One region of the Streptomyces sp. NPDC055966 genome, then DNA from elsewhere that is predicted to be linked to it. Evidence: riboswitches for the same ligand, from Rfam matches in the RefSeq annotation. Region 1 holds a riboswitch; each other region holds the start of a gene.
What was found. A riboswitch is a leader RNA that binds a small molecule or an ion and turns the genes downstream of it on or off. The one in region 1 is predicted to bind cobalamin.
Positions count from the first base shown of each region.

Region 2: linked by a shared signal. The riboswitch ahead of ACFC8N_RS28535 (cobalamin biosynthesis protein) and the one ahead of ACFC8N_RS08350 (HoxN/HupN/NixA family nickel/cobalt transporter) in region 1 are both predicted to bind cobalamin.
Region 3: linked by a shared signal. The riboswitch ahead of ACFC8N_RS19165 (ribonucleoside-diphosphate reductase subunit alpha) and the one ahead of ACFC8N_RS08350 (HoxN/HupN/NixA family nickel/cobalt transporter) in region 1 are both predicted to bind cobalamin.

Region 1 is NZ_JBHJYK010000003.1:312,913-317,578, forward strand. It holds gene ACFC8N_RS08335 (hypothetical protein) at 1-31, shown strand, start outside; gene ACFC8N_RS08340 (hypothetical protein) at 525-1,064, shown strand; gene ACFC8N_RS08345 (metalloregulator ArsR/SmtB family transcription factor) at 1,392-1,772, opposite strand; cobalamin riboswitch at 1,872-2,061, shown strand; gene ACFC8N_RS08350 (HoxN/HupN/NixA family nickel/cobalt transporter) at 2,088-3,197, shown strand; gene ACFC8N_RS08355 (L-tyrosine/L-tryptophan isonitrile synthase family protein) at 3,232-4,170, opposite strand; gene ACFC8N_RS08360 (cytochrome P450) at 4,303-4,666, opposite strand, start outside.
Region 2 is NZ_JBHJYK010000014.1:231,522-236,187, forward strand. It holds gene ACFC8N_RS28530 (cobyric acid synthase) at 1-794, opposite strand, end outside; gene ACFC8N_RS28535 (cobalamin biosynthesis protein) at 791-1,753, opposite strand; cobalamin riboswitch at 1,851-1,985, opposite strand; gene ACFC8N_RS28540 (hypothetical protein) at 2,130-2,357, opposite strand; gene ACFC8N_RS28545 (inorganic phosphate transporter) at 2,392-3,663, opposite strand; gene ACFC8N_RS28550 (lysozyme) at 3,820-4,563, opposite strand.
Region 3 is NZ_JBHJYK010000008.1:206,319-210,984, forward strand. It holds gene ACFC8N_RS19165 (ribonucleoside-diphosphate reductase subunit alpha) at 1-2,189, opposite strand, end outside; cobalamin riboswitch at 2,315-2,470, opposite strand; gene mctP (monocarboxylate uptake permease MctP) at 2,626-4,242, opposite strand; gene ACFC8N_RS19175 (DUF3311 domain-containing protein) at 4,239-4,502, opposite strand; gene ACFC8N_RS19180 (GntR family transcriptional regulator) at 4,657-4,666, opposite strand, start outside.

The sequences.
Region 1 (4,666 bases):
CCACCGATTCCGCTCCTGCCTGCCGGACTGATGATCAGGTCTCAGCAGCTTCGGGACGAAGAGGTCGCCGTGCCATAGCCGTGCCAGATGCCGGGGTCAGCAGCGGTCAACAAGGGTGGCTGGCGGGCGCATCTGTGCCCACCATCTCGCCCGCCGAAGCAGCAGGTCACCGGCCCGACGCCCCACCCTCTCTCCTAAAGCGGGTGTCGCAGGTTCGAATCCTGCCGGGGGCACAGAGGAACACCAGGTCAGAGCCTGGTTTAGTGCAGTGAAGGCCCTCCGTGAAGATCACGGAGGGCCTTCTTGCTCCGGATGGGAACGCGCCGTCGCCATGAATCTGGGGAACCAGACCCTATCCGGAGCAATGTGAAAATGTGACACATTCCCTCACATGGTCCAATCTGGGGCATTTCTACTGACTGCTCATTGCGTGCATGACATCGTTGCCAGGCAAGCAACTCCGCGCTGTTTGGCGGCAGTTGCCGAGATTGCCGTAGGTAATCGAGAACCCGGAGGGATGCAACATGACCTCGCTCCTGACGCGTTTCAAACGCGCCGCCGTCTGCGCGGCCACCGTCACGGTGGCGCTGGGGATGGCGATGGCACCCGCTGTCAGCGCCGCACCCGCCCATGCGCCGCACGCTGCGACGAAGGCCGATCCGGTGACGGTGTGCGGCAGCAAGTTCCCGCAGTACTCGGACGGCCGCTGGACCTACACCGAAGCCCGGTTCTGCCTGGGGACCGACGGCAGCCAGGTCTGGCCCATCCTCGACTTCTCCGAGTGCCAGTACTACTGGGGAGCGGCCTGGTACTACGCCAACGCCAAGTACCCGTGCGGGTTCGACTTCCAATACACCGTGACCCGTGAAGGCCAGAACGTGCTGGACGGCAGCAGTTCCGGCAGCGGCGGTCCGGGCGGAGTGGTCGAAGGCAACTCCACCGGCTGCGCGGGCCCCGGCACCTACACGCTCAGGGCCCGGTACGTCCTGTCCGGCCCGTACTGGACCGACACCCAGATCAACTCCGGCTACCGCACCTACAACCTCGACCTGCCCTGCGGCTGACAGGGGGCACTACCCGGCAGGGAGTCCTCCCGGCGCCTCGGTGCCGGGAGGACTCCCTGTTGCCGCGGCCATAGGTTCTCTGAGCTGGGCGGCTGCATGCCCGGGCTCGTCATTGGGGCCCTCAGGCTCTTCGGGGACCTGGGCATACGAGTAGGCCCCTGAGAGGCTTTCTGCTTTAAGGAAGAGGCAGTTCAAGCACACTCTCCTGACCAACAAGTTCTACTGCACTCGCGACCGCGCCCTGCTGACCGACGTCCGCAACGCTTCCCGTGGACTCGCCTTCGGCCGAGAGCCCCTCGCGCTGCACCATCTCGGTCGAGTGCCCGGTCAGGGGACCGCGGGAACGTGCCCTCCAGGGTCGGACGCGCAGTGTCGCAGCAGCGCGGAAACCGGTCCGTCGACGAGTCGGTAGCGCACGACCCGGCCGTCCTTCTCGCCCTCGACGATGCCTGCGGTGCGCAGGAGGCGCAGGGCCTGGGAGACGGCGGTGTCCCGCATCCCGGTGGCAACGGCGAGGTCGGACACGGCGATGGGGCCGGCCTCGTGAAGGGCGAGCAGCAGGGACAGGCGTCGGGGATCGGAGAGCAGGGAGAAGCGGTCGGCCCAGGCGCGTACGTGCTCGGGCTCGCCGACGGCGGCGATGGCGTCGCAGACTCGATGGCCGTCGATGGTGCGCTGCCCGGCACGTTCCGCGGGGACGAGATGCATGGAGGCATCATCGCAGCCAACGTTTCACCCTCCATACCCCTCTATATCTGCTCTATATCTGCTCAGATATGCAGCCTTGCAGCTGACACGGGCCGCCTTCTAGGCTGAGCAGGCCGTGGTGTTCGGGAAGACCGGTGACAGCCCCCAGGGGCTCAGCCCGGAGCGGCCCTCGCCACTGTGATCGGGGAGTTCCCGCCCCATGCATTGCCACTGGTCTCGCGGCCGGGAAGGCAGGGGCGGGCGCGGTGACCCGTCAGCCAGGAGACCGGCCACGGCAGCACGAAGCAGATCCACGAGGTGCTGGAGCGTGACCGTATGACCCTGTCCGAAGGCGTGCCCGAAACCGACGCCGCCCCTTCCTTCCGATGGCGCCGCGAGGACACCGTCCGAACCGTCGGCCTCATGACCGTGATCGTCGCTCTGCACGTGGTCGCCTTCGGAATCCTCTTCCTGCTCGTGGTCCCGCACCACTACGAGGTCGGCACCAAGGCGTTCGGTGTCGGGCTGGGCATCACCGCTTACACCCTCGGCATGCGGCACGCCTTCGACGCCGACCACATCGCCGCCATCGACAACACCACCCGCAAGCTGATGGCCGACGGCAAACGTCCGGTGTCGGTGGGCTTCTGGTTCGCGCTCGGCCACTCCAGCGTGGTGGTCGTCATGGCCGCGCTGGTCGCCGGGGGCGCCAAGCTCGCCGGCACCCTGATGAACGACGGCTCCCGAACCCACCAGGTCCTCGGCACCGTCGGCACCACGGTCTCCGGCAGCTTCCTGTACCTCATCGCCGCCCTCAACCTCGTCGCGCTGTTCGGCATCATGCGCGTCTTCAAGGCCATGCGCGCCGGACGCTACGACGAGGCGGAGCTGGAGGCCCACTTGGACTCGCGCGGCTTCATGAACCGCCTCCTGGGCCGGTTCACCAAGTCGATCCGCCGACCGGGTCAGATGTTCCCTCTCGGCTTCCTCTTCGGCATCGGCTTCGACACCTCGACCGAGGTTCTGCTCCTCGCCCTGGCCGGCAACGGCGCCGCCGCCGGCCTGCCCTGGTACGCGGTTCTGTGCCTGCCCCTCCTCTTCGCGGCGGGTATGAGCCTGTTCGACACACTCGACGGCACCTTCATGAACTTCGCCTACCAATGGGCGTTCTCCAACCCGGTGCGCAAGGTGTTCTACAACCTCACCATCACCGGCCTGTCCATCGCGGTGGCCTTCTTCGTCGGCACGATCGAGCTGGTCGGCGTGCTGCACGACAAGCTGGGCCTGAGCGATGACGTGTCCGGCTGGATCGCGGGCCTGGACCTGGACAACGTCGGCTACGTGATCGCCGGCCTGTTCGTGGTCGTCTGGGCCGTGGCCGTCGCCTACTGGCGTCTGGCCAAGGTCGAGGAGCGCTGGAACACCCGCGCCGCGGACACCGGCTGACGGCACGGTGGCCGTCGCCGCGACCCCGGCCTGATCAATCGTGCTCGAAGTGGCTGGGCCTGCCGTCGCGTCGGACAAGCCGGCCCAGCCGAGCCGCCGTCGCCCGGGGCACGAGCGTCCAGGTGCCGTCGGCTCGGTGGAGTGCGGCGGAGTGCCAGGGGGTGGTCCAGGCGTCGGGGGCGTCAAGGAGGCGGATGCCGAATTTCGGCGCGCCGACGGGTTGCGGGTGGATCGAGAGGCGCACGGCGTGGGGGTGGTGCTCGGCGATCAGGTCGCCCCAGGCGCGGCTGCGCTGGATGACGCCGTAGGCGCGCTGCCGGCAGGCGCGCTGCAGGGCGGAGCGGGTGCCGGTCCAGTCGGCGGTGTCCTCGACGAGGAAGCGCGTGATGCCCCGGTAGAGGGCGAGGGTCTGGTCGTCGGTACGGGCCTCGGCGCGCAGAGCGTCCAGCGCGGGGGCGTGGCGGTCGTGGACGTGGGCGCGTTTCGTGTCGTGCGGGAGGTCGCCGAGGATGTCGCGCAGGTCGAAGACGGACAGTCTGTCCAGGCCCAGTCGGGCTATCTGTATGCGCAGGTCGTCGGCGTACGCGTCGATGTGGTGGTCGGGGACGTGAACGAGGTCGCCGAAGACGTGGCCGTCGGAGCAGATGATCACGCGCGCGCCGGGCGGGTAGATCCTCTCGATCTCGGTGCACAGGACGTTCAGGAACGTCAGGGAGAGGCGTTCACCCTGGTCGGGGAGGTGACCGAGGACCTTGGCGGGGTTGGGGGACTTACAGGGGAAGGCGGGCAGGGTGAAGACGATGGGCGCGCCCTCACGTACGAACTCGGCGATGCGGCGCAGCTGATGGGGGAACGCTTCCGCAGGGGCGGGAACGGGGGCCGGATCGGTCGTGCGGTGATGCGGCAGGAGCAGGTTGAGGATCTCGGTGCCGATGCGGGTGGGGAGGGCGTCTGACGCGGTCGTCAGGGGCATGTCGTTCCTCCTGGAGTACGAGGGCATGTCGACATGGCGCCGTGGCGGGAATGCGTCCCACGGCGCCAGTGGTCAGCGGGTGTGAGTCAGCCGAGGCCGGTGTGGCCGGACCCGGTCAGCGATACGTCGATGTCAGAAGCGTCGGACGTAGCGCACGGGCAGGCTGTTCGTGCCGCGGCCGAGGACGGCGGGGATCCACTCGATGTCCTCGGCCTTGATGGCGAGATGCAGGCCGGGCAGCCGCGTGAGCAGGGTGCCCAGGGCGGTCCGGAGTTCGGCGCGGGCGAGGGCCGCGCCGGGGCAGAAGTGGATGCCGTGGCCGAAGGCGAGGTGGGGGTTCGGGGTCCGGTCGAGGTCGAGGGTGTCGGGGCCGGGGAAGCGGCGCGGGTCGCGGTTGGCGGCGCACAGGGACACGATCACGGAGTCGCCGGCCGGGACCTCGGTGCCGTGCAGGTCGCTGTCCTTGTCGAAGAAGCGCCAGGTGGTCAGTTCGAAG
Region 2 (4,666 bases), on a different contig from region 1:
ACGGCGACGCGCAGCACGTCCTCGCCGACCGGGGGAGCGACGGCCGACTCGCGGACCGTGCCGCGCAGCGACACGCGCAGGCCGTCCTCCTCGTCGATGCCGAGGCCGTGCCGGAAGGGGAGAACGCCGTAGGTGCGCCGCCCGGTGAGGTTCCGGAGCATGTCCAACCCCGGTGCCAGCAGCGAGACATCGCCCCGGAACTTGTTCACCAGGAATCCGGCGACCAGCTCCTGGTCCTCGGGCGAGAGCAGCGCGACGGTGCCGAAGAAGGAGGCGAAGACGCCCCCGCGGTCGATGTCGCCGACCACGAGCACGGGCAGTCGCGCGTTCCGCGCGATCCCCATGTTCACGATGTCGGTCCGGCGCAGGTTGATCTCGGCCGGGCTGCCCGCCCCCTCACAGATCACCGCGTCATACGTGCCCCGCAACTCGGCGAGGCAGTCCAGCACCGTGCCGAGCAGCTTCTGCTGCCGCCCGCCGTGGTAGCCGCGTGCGCTCAGCTCGCCCACCGGCCGGCCCAGCAGCACGACCTGGCTGCTCTGTTCGCCCCCCGGCTTCAGCAGCACCGGGTTCATCAGCGCGGTCGGCTCGACCCGGCACGCCTGCGCCTGCATGGCCTGCGCCCGGCCGATCTCCGCGCCCTCCCGGGTCACGAAGGAGTTGAGCGACATGTTCTGCGCCTTGAACGGCGCGACCTTCACGCCCTGGCGCACCAGCCACCGGCAGATCCCGGCCGTCACGACGCTCTTGCCGGCGTCCGAGGTGGTGCCGGCGACGAGGAGTCCCCCGTTCACTTCCCACGTCCCTTCGGGCTCTTGAAGCTGCTGACGATCAGGCGCGCGGCGACCGTCGTGCCGAGCGCGAGCAGGCCGACGCGGCGGGAGAGCCGGGCGGCCCGGTCGATGTCGGCGACCCGGACGGCCCGCCCGGTGTCCCCGCCCAGCACGGGCCGGTGCTCGACGCGTCCGCCGTAGGAGAGCGTCCCGCCCAGGCGGACGCCGAGCGCTCCCGCGAACGATGCCTCCACGGGCCCGGCGTTGGGGCTCGGGTGCTTGCGGGCGTCGGCCCGCCAGGCGCGCAGGGCACCGCGCGGGTCGGGTCCGGCGACGGCGGCGAGCACGGCGGTCAGCCGGGCCCCCGGCCAGCCGGCCACGTCGTCGAGGCGGGCGGAGGCCCAGCCGTAGCGGCGGTGGCGCGGGGACCTGTGACCCACCATCGCGTCCAGGGTGTTGACGGCCCGGAAGCCGAGCAGCCCCGGCACCCCGGCCACGGCGCCCCAGACCAGGGCGCCCACGACGGCGTCGGAGGTGTTCTCGGCGACGGACTCGACCACGGCCCGGGCGATCCCGTCGGCGTCCAGCGACTGGGGGTCCCGGCCGCACAGGTGGGGCAGCCGGGCGCGGGCCGCCTCGACGTCCCCGCGCTCCAGCGCCCGGCCGATCGTGCGGGCCTCGCGGGCGAGCGAGGTGCCGCCCACGACGGACCAGACGGCGGAGGCGGTCAGCGCGGCGGAGGCGGCGGGGCAGGGGCGTACGGCGCGTGCGGCGGCCGCGCCGAGTGCGACGGCGCCGCCCGCGCACACGACGGTGTGCAGCGTGCCCCAGCCGCGGTGGTCGCGCCACAACACGCCTTCCACGGCAGCGGCCGCCCGCCCGAACGCGGCGACCGGATGCCCGCGGCGGGGGTCGCCGAGGAGCAGGTCACCGAGGAGGCCGGCGGCGGCGCCGTACGCGTAGGAGCGATCGGCACCCATGGGCTCAGCCGGCCGTGGGTGCGGGAGCGGGCCTGGTACGGGTCCTTCGGCAGCCGGGCATGGCGATCGGTGTCCTCACTCAGGGTGTCCGCGCCCTGGTTCGACGAGATTCGGCGGTGAGAGTTCCTGGCTCCCGGGGGTTCTTCCCCGGTGACAGTGGCGGGACCGCGCCGGATTCGCACCGGCTTCCTCTCCTGCCGCCGTACATGGCCCCGGCAGTCCACCACGGGCCCGGAACGGCCGTCAACTTGCTGTTGACCTGCACGGGGAGAGTGTGCCGATCCCCACATCGCGGGGCGCGCGTGACCGACCGACCGGCACGGCGAAGGCTCCCCCGCGTCCAGGACGCGGGGGAGCCTTCGCCGGTGTCGTTGTGTCAGCTCTTGGAGACGATCAGGACGATGCCGTACGCCACCGCCGCCGCGCAGGCCGCGAAGCAGACGTAGGCGCCGGTGACGGCGAGGGCGGCGGAGTCGCCCTGGGCCGCGGCCCGCTCGCGCCGGGTCAGGCCCCTGATGCCGAGGGTGAACAGGACCACGAGGCCCACCGTGAACACGAGGCTGACGCCGAAGACGGAGCCGATGGCCGACCAGTCGATCTTCATGGGGATGCTTCCTTGGTAACCGAGGGGGCCGGGGTCAGACGGTGGCGGCCGGGGGAGCGGCCTGGGCGGCGGCGGCCGCGGTCTCGGTGGCGGCCGGGGCGGGGATCGTGGCCGTCAGGTCCTCGCCGATCGTCCCCGAGGGGGGCGGGGCCACCGCGGCGATGGCGGTGGTCACCACACCGGCCGGCTCCGCGGTCTCCTCGACGACGTTGGTGTGGTCGACGACCTCGCGGCGGGAGATCTTCCAGATCGCGGCGCTGGACGCGACCAGGAAGACGGCGACCGCGGCGGTGCCCCAGTCGCCGAGGTCCGTGACGGACTCGGCGCCCGCGCCGACCAGCGCGGCGGCCGGGAGCGTGAGGATCCAGGCGACCAGCATGCGGGTCGCGGTGGACCAGCGGACCACACCGCCCTTGCGGCCGACGCCGGTGCCCATCACCGCGCCGGAGACGACGTGCGTGGTGGACAGGGAGAAGCCCAGGTGGGAGGAGGCCAGGATGGCGGTCGCGGCGCTGGTCTGGGCGGCGAATCCCTGGCGCGGCTCCAGGTCGGTCAGGCCCGTGCCCATGGTGCGGATGATGCGCCAGCCGCCGATGTAGGTGCCGAGCGCGATGGCCAGGCCGGCGGAGAGGATCACCCAGGTGGGAGGGTTCGAGCCGGGCGCGATGGCGCCGCCCGCGATCAGCGCGAGGGTGATGATGCCCATCGTCTTCTGGGCGTCGTTGGTGCCGTGGGCCAGGGAGACCAGACCGGCGGAGGCGATCTGGCCGACGCGGTAGCCCTTGCGGGAGGACTCGCTCTCGGCCCTGCCCTCGGTCGTGCTGTCGACGCCGTACGACAGCCGGGTGGCGATCATGGCCGCGAGGCCCGCGACGATCGGCGCGGCGATCGCCGGGAGCAGCACCTTGGTCACCAGCACGTCGCCGTGCACGGCACCGAGGCCGGCGGAGGCGATCGTGGCGCCGATCAGACCGCCCATCAGGGCGTGCGAGGAACTGGACGGGAGGCCCACCAGCCAGGTCACCAGGTTCCAGAGGATCGCGCCGACCAGTGCGGCGAAGATGACCTCGGGCCGGATGCCCTTCTCGTCGACGAGTCCCTTGGAGATCGTGTTCGCGACCTCCACGGACAGGAAGGCGCCGACCAGGTTCAGGGTGGCCGACATGGCAACTGCGATCTTGGGCTTCAGGGCGCCTGTCGAGATGGTGGTGGCCATCGCGTTGGCGGTGTCGTGGAAACCGTTCGTGAAATCAAACGCGAGTGCGGTTACCACCACAATCGCGAGGATCAGCGAGAAGCTTTCCATTTACCCAGGCAATCGTTCGAGGTCATTGGCTGGACGAACGTAGGCAACCTGGATGAACGGAAGGTGAACTGAGGCGGGCGTGGCGGTGTCCTGGGCGGGCGGATGAGGTTCCGTTCGTCTCCGCCCGTCGCCCGCACCCCCGGCGCCCCATGGCTGTCAGCCGCGCGCGAAGGTCCGCAGCCGGCCGGCCGAGCCGTTGAAGAGATCCTGGTCACCCGGCAGGGCGCCGTCGGTGGCGTGCTGCCAGAACGTCCAGTACTGCCAGCCGCCCGGCAGCGCCCCCGGTCCGGAGGTGCCGTGCCCGGCGATCCACAGCGGGTTGCTGGACGAGAACGCGGCGCTGTCGCCGGTGCACAGCCTCCACCACTGGGCGGTGGTGTAGATCACCGGACGGCGCCCGGTCTCGTTCCTCACCTCGTCGCTGAAGGACCGGATCCAGCGGACCATCTGCTTCTTCGTCAGCCCGTAGCACTTGCGCTTCTTGCTGTACGGGTTGTATTCGACGTCGAGCGCGGGCGGCAGGGTCCAGCCGTCCGCCCGCCAGTCGCCGCCGTGCCGCACGAAGTACCGGGCCTGCGCCGTGCCGGAGGAGCTGTCCGGCAGCGCGAAGTGGTACGCGCCCCGCACCAGGCCCGCCGCGCGGGCGCCGCCGTACTGCTCGTCGAAGTAGGGGTTGCGGTAGCTCGTCGCCTCGGTCGCCTTGACGTAGACGAACCGCGCGCCGTTGTCCCGGGCCGCGTTCCAGCCGACGTGCTTCTGGTGCGAGGAGACGTCGTGCCCCCGGGGCAGGCCCGAGGCCGCGGCCGGGGGGCCGGCCGCGGACACCGCGAGGGCGAGTGCCGCCGTGATCGCGGCGAGGGCACCGGCGCGGCGACGGAGAAGAGTGCGTACACGGGCCATGTGTCTCCCCGGGTCGGCGGACGGCGTGGCGTCCGGCGAGCAAGAGGGATCATTCAAGGCCTGACGAGCGTCAAATTTGTGCCATTTCCGAGCGATTCGATAT
Region 3 (4,666 bases), on a different contig from region 1:
TACATCGAGGAGAGCTTGCCGATGGTCGGCGTCTCCAGGAACAGGTTCAGGGACTGCGCCTGGTCCAGGAACGGGGTGCGGGCCGCCGCCATGTCGATCAGACCGCGCTGCGGGATCTCCCACGCGGTGCGGTACAGCGCGCGCACCTCCTCGGGGATCCACGCGAAGCCCTGCACCGAGCCGTTCGAGTCCCGCAGCGCCTCACGGGTGCGCGCGTCCCACACGCCCAGGTTCTTCAGGTCCTGCACCAGGTAGGAGTTGACCTGGAGGAACTCACCCGACAGCGTCTCGCGCTTGAACAGGTTCGACACCTGCGGCTCGATGCACTCGTACACACCGGCGATGGAGGCGATGGTGGCCGTCGGGGCGATCGCGAGGAGCAGCGAGTTGCGCATGCCGACGGTGGCGATCCGCCTGCGCAGCGCCTCCCAGCGCTCCGGCCAGGCCGGCTCGGTGTCGTAGTGGTCCGGGTGCAGCACGCCCTGGGCCGTACGGGTCTTCTCCCAGGCCGGCAGCGGGCCGCTGCGCTCGGCGAGGTCGGCGGAGGCCTCGTACGCGGCGAGCATGATCCGCTCGGCGATCCGCGTCGAGAGGGCCCTGGCCTCGGCGGAGTCGAAGGGCAGGCGCAGCTTGAAGAAGACGTCCTGGAGGCCCATCGCGCCGAGACCGACCGGACGCCACTTGGCGTTGGAGCGGCCCGCCTGCTCGGTCGGGTAGAAGTTGATGTCCACGACCCGGTCGAGGAAGGTCACGGCCGTGCGGACGGTCTCGTCCAGCCGCTCCCAGTCGATGTCACCGCTCGCCGTGTCGACGAAGGCACCCAGGTTCACCGAACCGAGGTTGCAGACCGCCGTCTCGCCGTCGTCCGTGACCTCCAGGATCTCCGTGCAGAGGTTGGAGGAGTGGACCACGTGGCCCGGCAGGGCCGTCTGGTTGGCGGTGCGGTTGGCGGCGTCCTTGAAGGTCATCCAGCCGTTGCCGGTCTGCGCGAGGGTGCGCATCATGCGGCCGTACAGCTCACGGGCCGGGATGGTCTTCTTCGCGAGGCCCGCCTGCTCGGCCTTGCGGTACGCGGCGTCGAACTCCTCGCCCCACAGGTCCACCAGCTCCGGCACGTCGGCGGGGGAGAACAGCGACCAGGACGCGTCCGCGTTGACCCGGCGCATGAACTCGTCCGGGATCCAGTGCGCGAGGTTCAGGTTGTGCGTGCGCCGGGCGTCCTCACCGGTGTTGTCCCGCAGCTCCAGGAACTCCTCGATGTCGGAGTGCCAGGTCTCCAGGTAGACCGCGGCCGCGCCCTTGCGCCGGCCGCCCTGGTTCACGGCGGCCACCGAGGCGTCCAGCGTCTTCAGGAACGGCACGATGCCGTTGGAGTGCCCGTTGGTGCCGCGGATCAGCGAACCGCGGCTGCGGATGCGGGAGTACGACAGCCCGATGCCGCCGGCGTGCTTCGAGAGCCGGGCCACCTGGTGGTAGCGGTCGTAGATGGAGTCCAGCTCGTCCAGCGGCGAGTCGAGGAGGTAGCAGGACGACATCTGGGGATGGCGCGTGCCGGAGTTGAAGAGCGTGGGGGAGGAGGGCAGGTAGTCGAGACGGCTCATGAGCCCGTAGAGCGCGGCGACTTCGTCCAGCGCGCGCACGCTGTCGTCCTCGGCCAGGCCGCTCGCGACCCGGAGCATGAAGTGCTGGGGGGTCTCGATGACCCGGCGGGTGATCGGGTGGCGCAGCAGGTAGCGGCTGTGCAGGGTGCGCAGGCCGAAGTAGCCGAAGCGGTCGTCGGCGTGCACGTCGACCAGGGCGTCGAGGCGGGCCGCGTGCAGCCGCGCGAACGCGGCGGTGCGGTCGGCGATGAGGCCCTCGCGGTGGCCGACGGCCACGGACTCGGTGAAGGACGTCACCCCCTGTGAGGCGGCCTCGGCGCGGATGGCGAGGGTCAGCAGCCGGGCGGCCAGCCGCGAGTAGGCGGGGTCCTCGGAGATGAGCCCGGCGGCGGCCTCCGTGGCCAGTTCGCGCAACTCCGTCTCGTCGGCCCGGGCGGACCGGCCGCGCAACGCGGCGGCGGCGACCCGGCCGGGGTCGGCGTCGGGGAGGTCGGCGGTCAGCTCGGTCAGGGTACGCAGCAGCGCTGCACCGGGACCGTCGGTGTCCAGGCCGCCTGTTGAAGCCGGATCTGCGGGCGCGATGGTCACGTGGGGCTCTCCCTCGCTCGGCACGGGGGCCTTGCGGAGGGCAGGGGGCAGCCACGAGCGCGCACGCGTCGCGTCCACCGGCCCATTCCACGAGGCCCGGACGTCGGAAGGCACCCGGGCCGGACGGCCGGGCGCGTGCTGCCGGCAGGTCCTCGGACTGACTCCTGTGCGCGGATACGCACAAGTACACCGTTGCGGGACAGTTCCGGATTCGCACCGGATTCCCCTGCGACGACAGCGAGGATGAGCATACATCTAGTGCCGGGCTGTCGTGACACCCCCACATGTTGTGTCTGTTGTGTGTCGCGCTGGCTTCGGAGCGTCAACTTGTGTATGACGGGGGACATGCGGAACGGGCCGCCGTCATGCTCGATGTCGGCGGCCCGCTGCGGGGTGTGTCCGGTGTACGCGGTGCTTCAGGGCGTACGGGTGTGCCTCAGTGAGCGGCGCCCGCCAGCTCCGTCTCGACGCCCGGGTCGCCCGCGTCCGCCGTGTAGTCCTCCGGGCGGGTCTCGTCCACGCCCTCGGGGGCCTTCAGCGCACGCAGAACCAGCGTCATGACCACGGTGACGGCGACGTTCAGGACGAACGCCGTCATGCCGATGTAGCCGATCTCGCCGATGCCGGGGATCTCCTTCGCCGAGCCGCCGAAGTGCTTCTGGGTCGGCGAGGCGACGCCGTACGCGGCGACCGTGCCGTACACCATGCCGACCGCCCAGCCGGCGAGCAGCGCCCAGCGGTGGAACCAGCGGGTGAACAGGCCGCCGACCAGGGCCGGGAAGGTCTGCAGGATCCAGATGCCGCCCAGCAGCTGGAAGTTGATGGCGACCGTCTTGTCCATGGTGAGGACGAAGACCAGGGCGCCGACCTTCACCAGCAGGGAGACCAGCTTGGAGACCTGGGCCTCCTGTTTCGGCGTGGCGTCCGGCTTGATGAAGTCCCGGTAGATGTTGCGGGTGAAGAGGTTCGCCGCCGCGATCGACATGATGGCCGCGGGCACGAGTGCGCCGATGCCGATGGCGGCGAAGGCCACGCCCGCGAACCAGCTCGGGAACATGTCCTCGAACAGCTGCGGGATCGCCAACTGCCCGTTGGTGACCTTGACTCCGGCCGCGATCGCCATGAAGCCCAGCAGGGCGAGCAGGCCGAGCATCAGGGAGTACAGCGGCAGGATCGTGGTGTTGCGGCGGATCACCTCACGGCTCTTGGACGACAGGGTCGCGGTGATCGAGTGCGGGTACATGAACAGGGCGAGGGCCGAGCCGAGGGCCAGCGTTGCGTACGTCCACTGGCCCGCCTCCGGGGGCGCGAGCGCACCGCGCGGCTTGCCCGTCGCCGGGCTGACCTGGCTGAACGCATGACCGGCCTTGGCGAAGATGTCGTCGAAGCCGCCCAGCTTGATCGGGATGTAGATGATCGCCACCGCGATGACGAGGTAGATCAGGCCGTCCTTGACGAACGCGATCAGGGCGGGCGCGCGCAGCCCGGACGAGTACGTGTACGCCGCGAGCACACCGAAGGCGATCAGCAACGGCAGGTCCCGGACGAACCAGTTGCCGCTGCTGTCCCCGCCGACGCCCATCACGTCCAGCACGGCCTGGATGCCGACGAGCTGGAGCGCGATGTACGGCATCGTCGCGAGGATGCCGGTCAGCGCCACCGCCAGCGACAGGCCCTTGGAGCCGAACCGGCCGCGCACGAAGTCCGAGGTCGTCACATAGCCGTGCTTGTGGGACACCGACCACAGGCGGGGCAGGAACGTGAAGATCAGCGGGTAGACGAGGATCGTGTACGGCACCGCGAAGAAGCCGGACGCGCCCGCCGCGTAGATCGCCGCCGGTACGGCGACGAAGGTGTACGCCGTGTACAGGTCACCGCCGAGCAGGAACCAGGTGATCCAGGTGCCGAACGACCGCCCGCCCAGGCCCCATTCGTCCAGCGAGTGCTCGTTCTCGGCCTTGCGCCAGCGTGCGGCGAGGAAGCCCATGACCGTGACGGCCAGGAAGAAGAAGATGAAGACGCCGAGCGCGACGCCGTTGACGCCGTTCTTCACTGCGCCGCACCTCCCTTCTGGGCGGCACGGGCGCGCTGGTCACGCTGCCACAGCTTGTACGCCGTCATCGTGAGCGCCGTGGAGATCAGCACCCAGAGCATCTGGTACCAGTAGAAGAACGGGATGCCGATGAACGTGGGGTCGGTCTTGGCGTACGAGCCGACCCACAGCATCGCCACGAAGGGTGCGACGAGGCACACGCCGATGATCACGCGGACCGGTGTCACCACCGGTGGTCTCACTTCTGGTGCTTCGGACATGCCACGGATCTCCGTCCCCTCGCTGATCACCTGTGTAATGCGCAGGCAATCTAGGTGACGGTGTCACGGCAGTGGAAGACCTCGTCCGCATATCGGTATACCGATTCGGCGACGCCCACCGGCCCCGCCCCCGGCGGGAGTTACCCGACGGGGGTTACTCGACG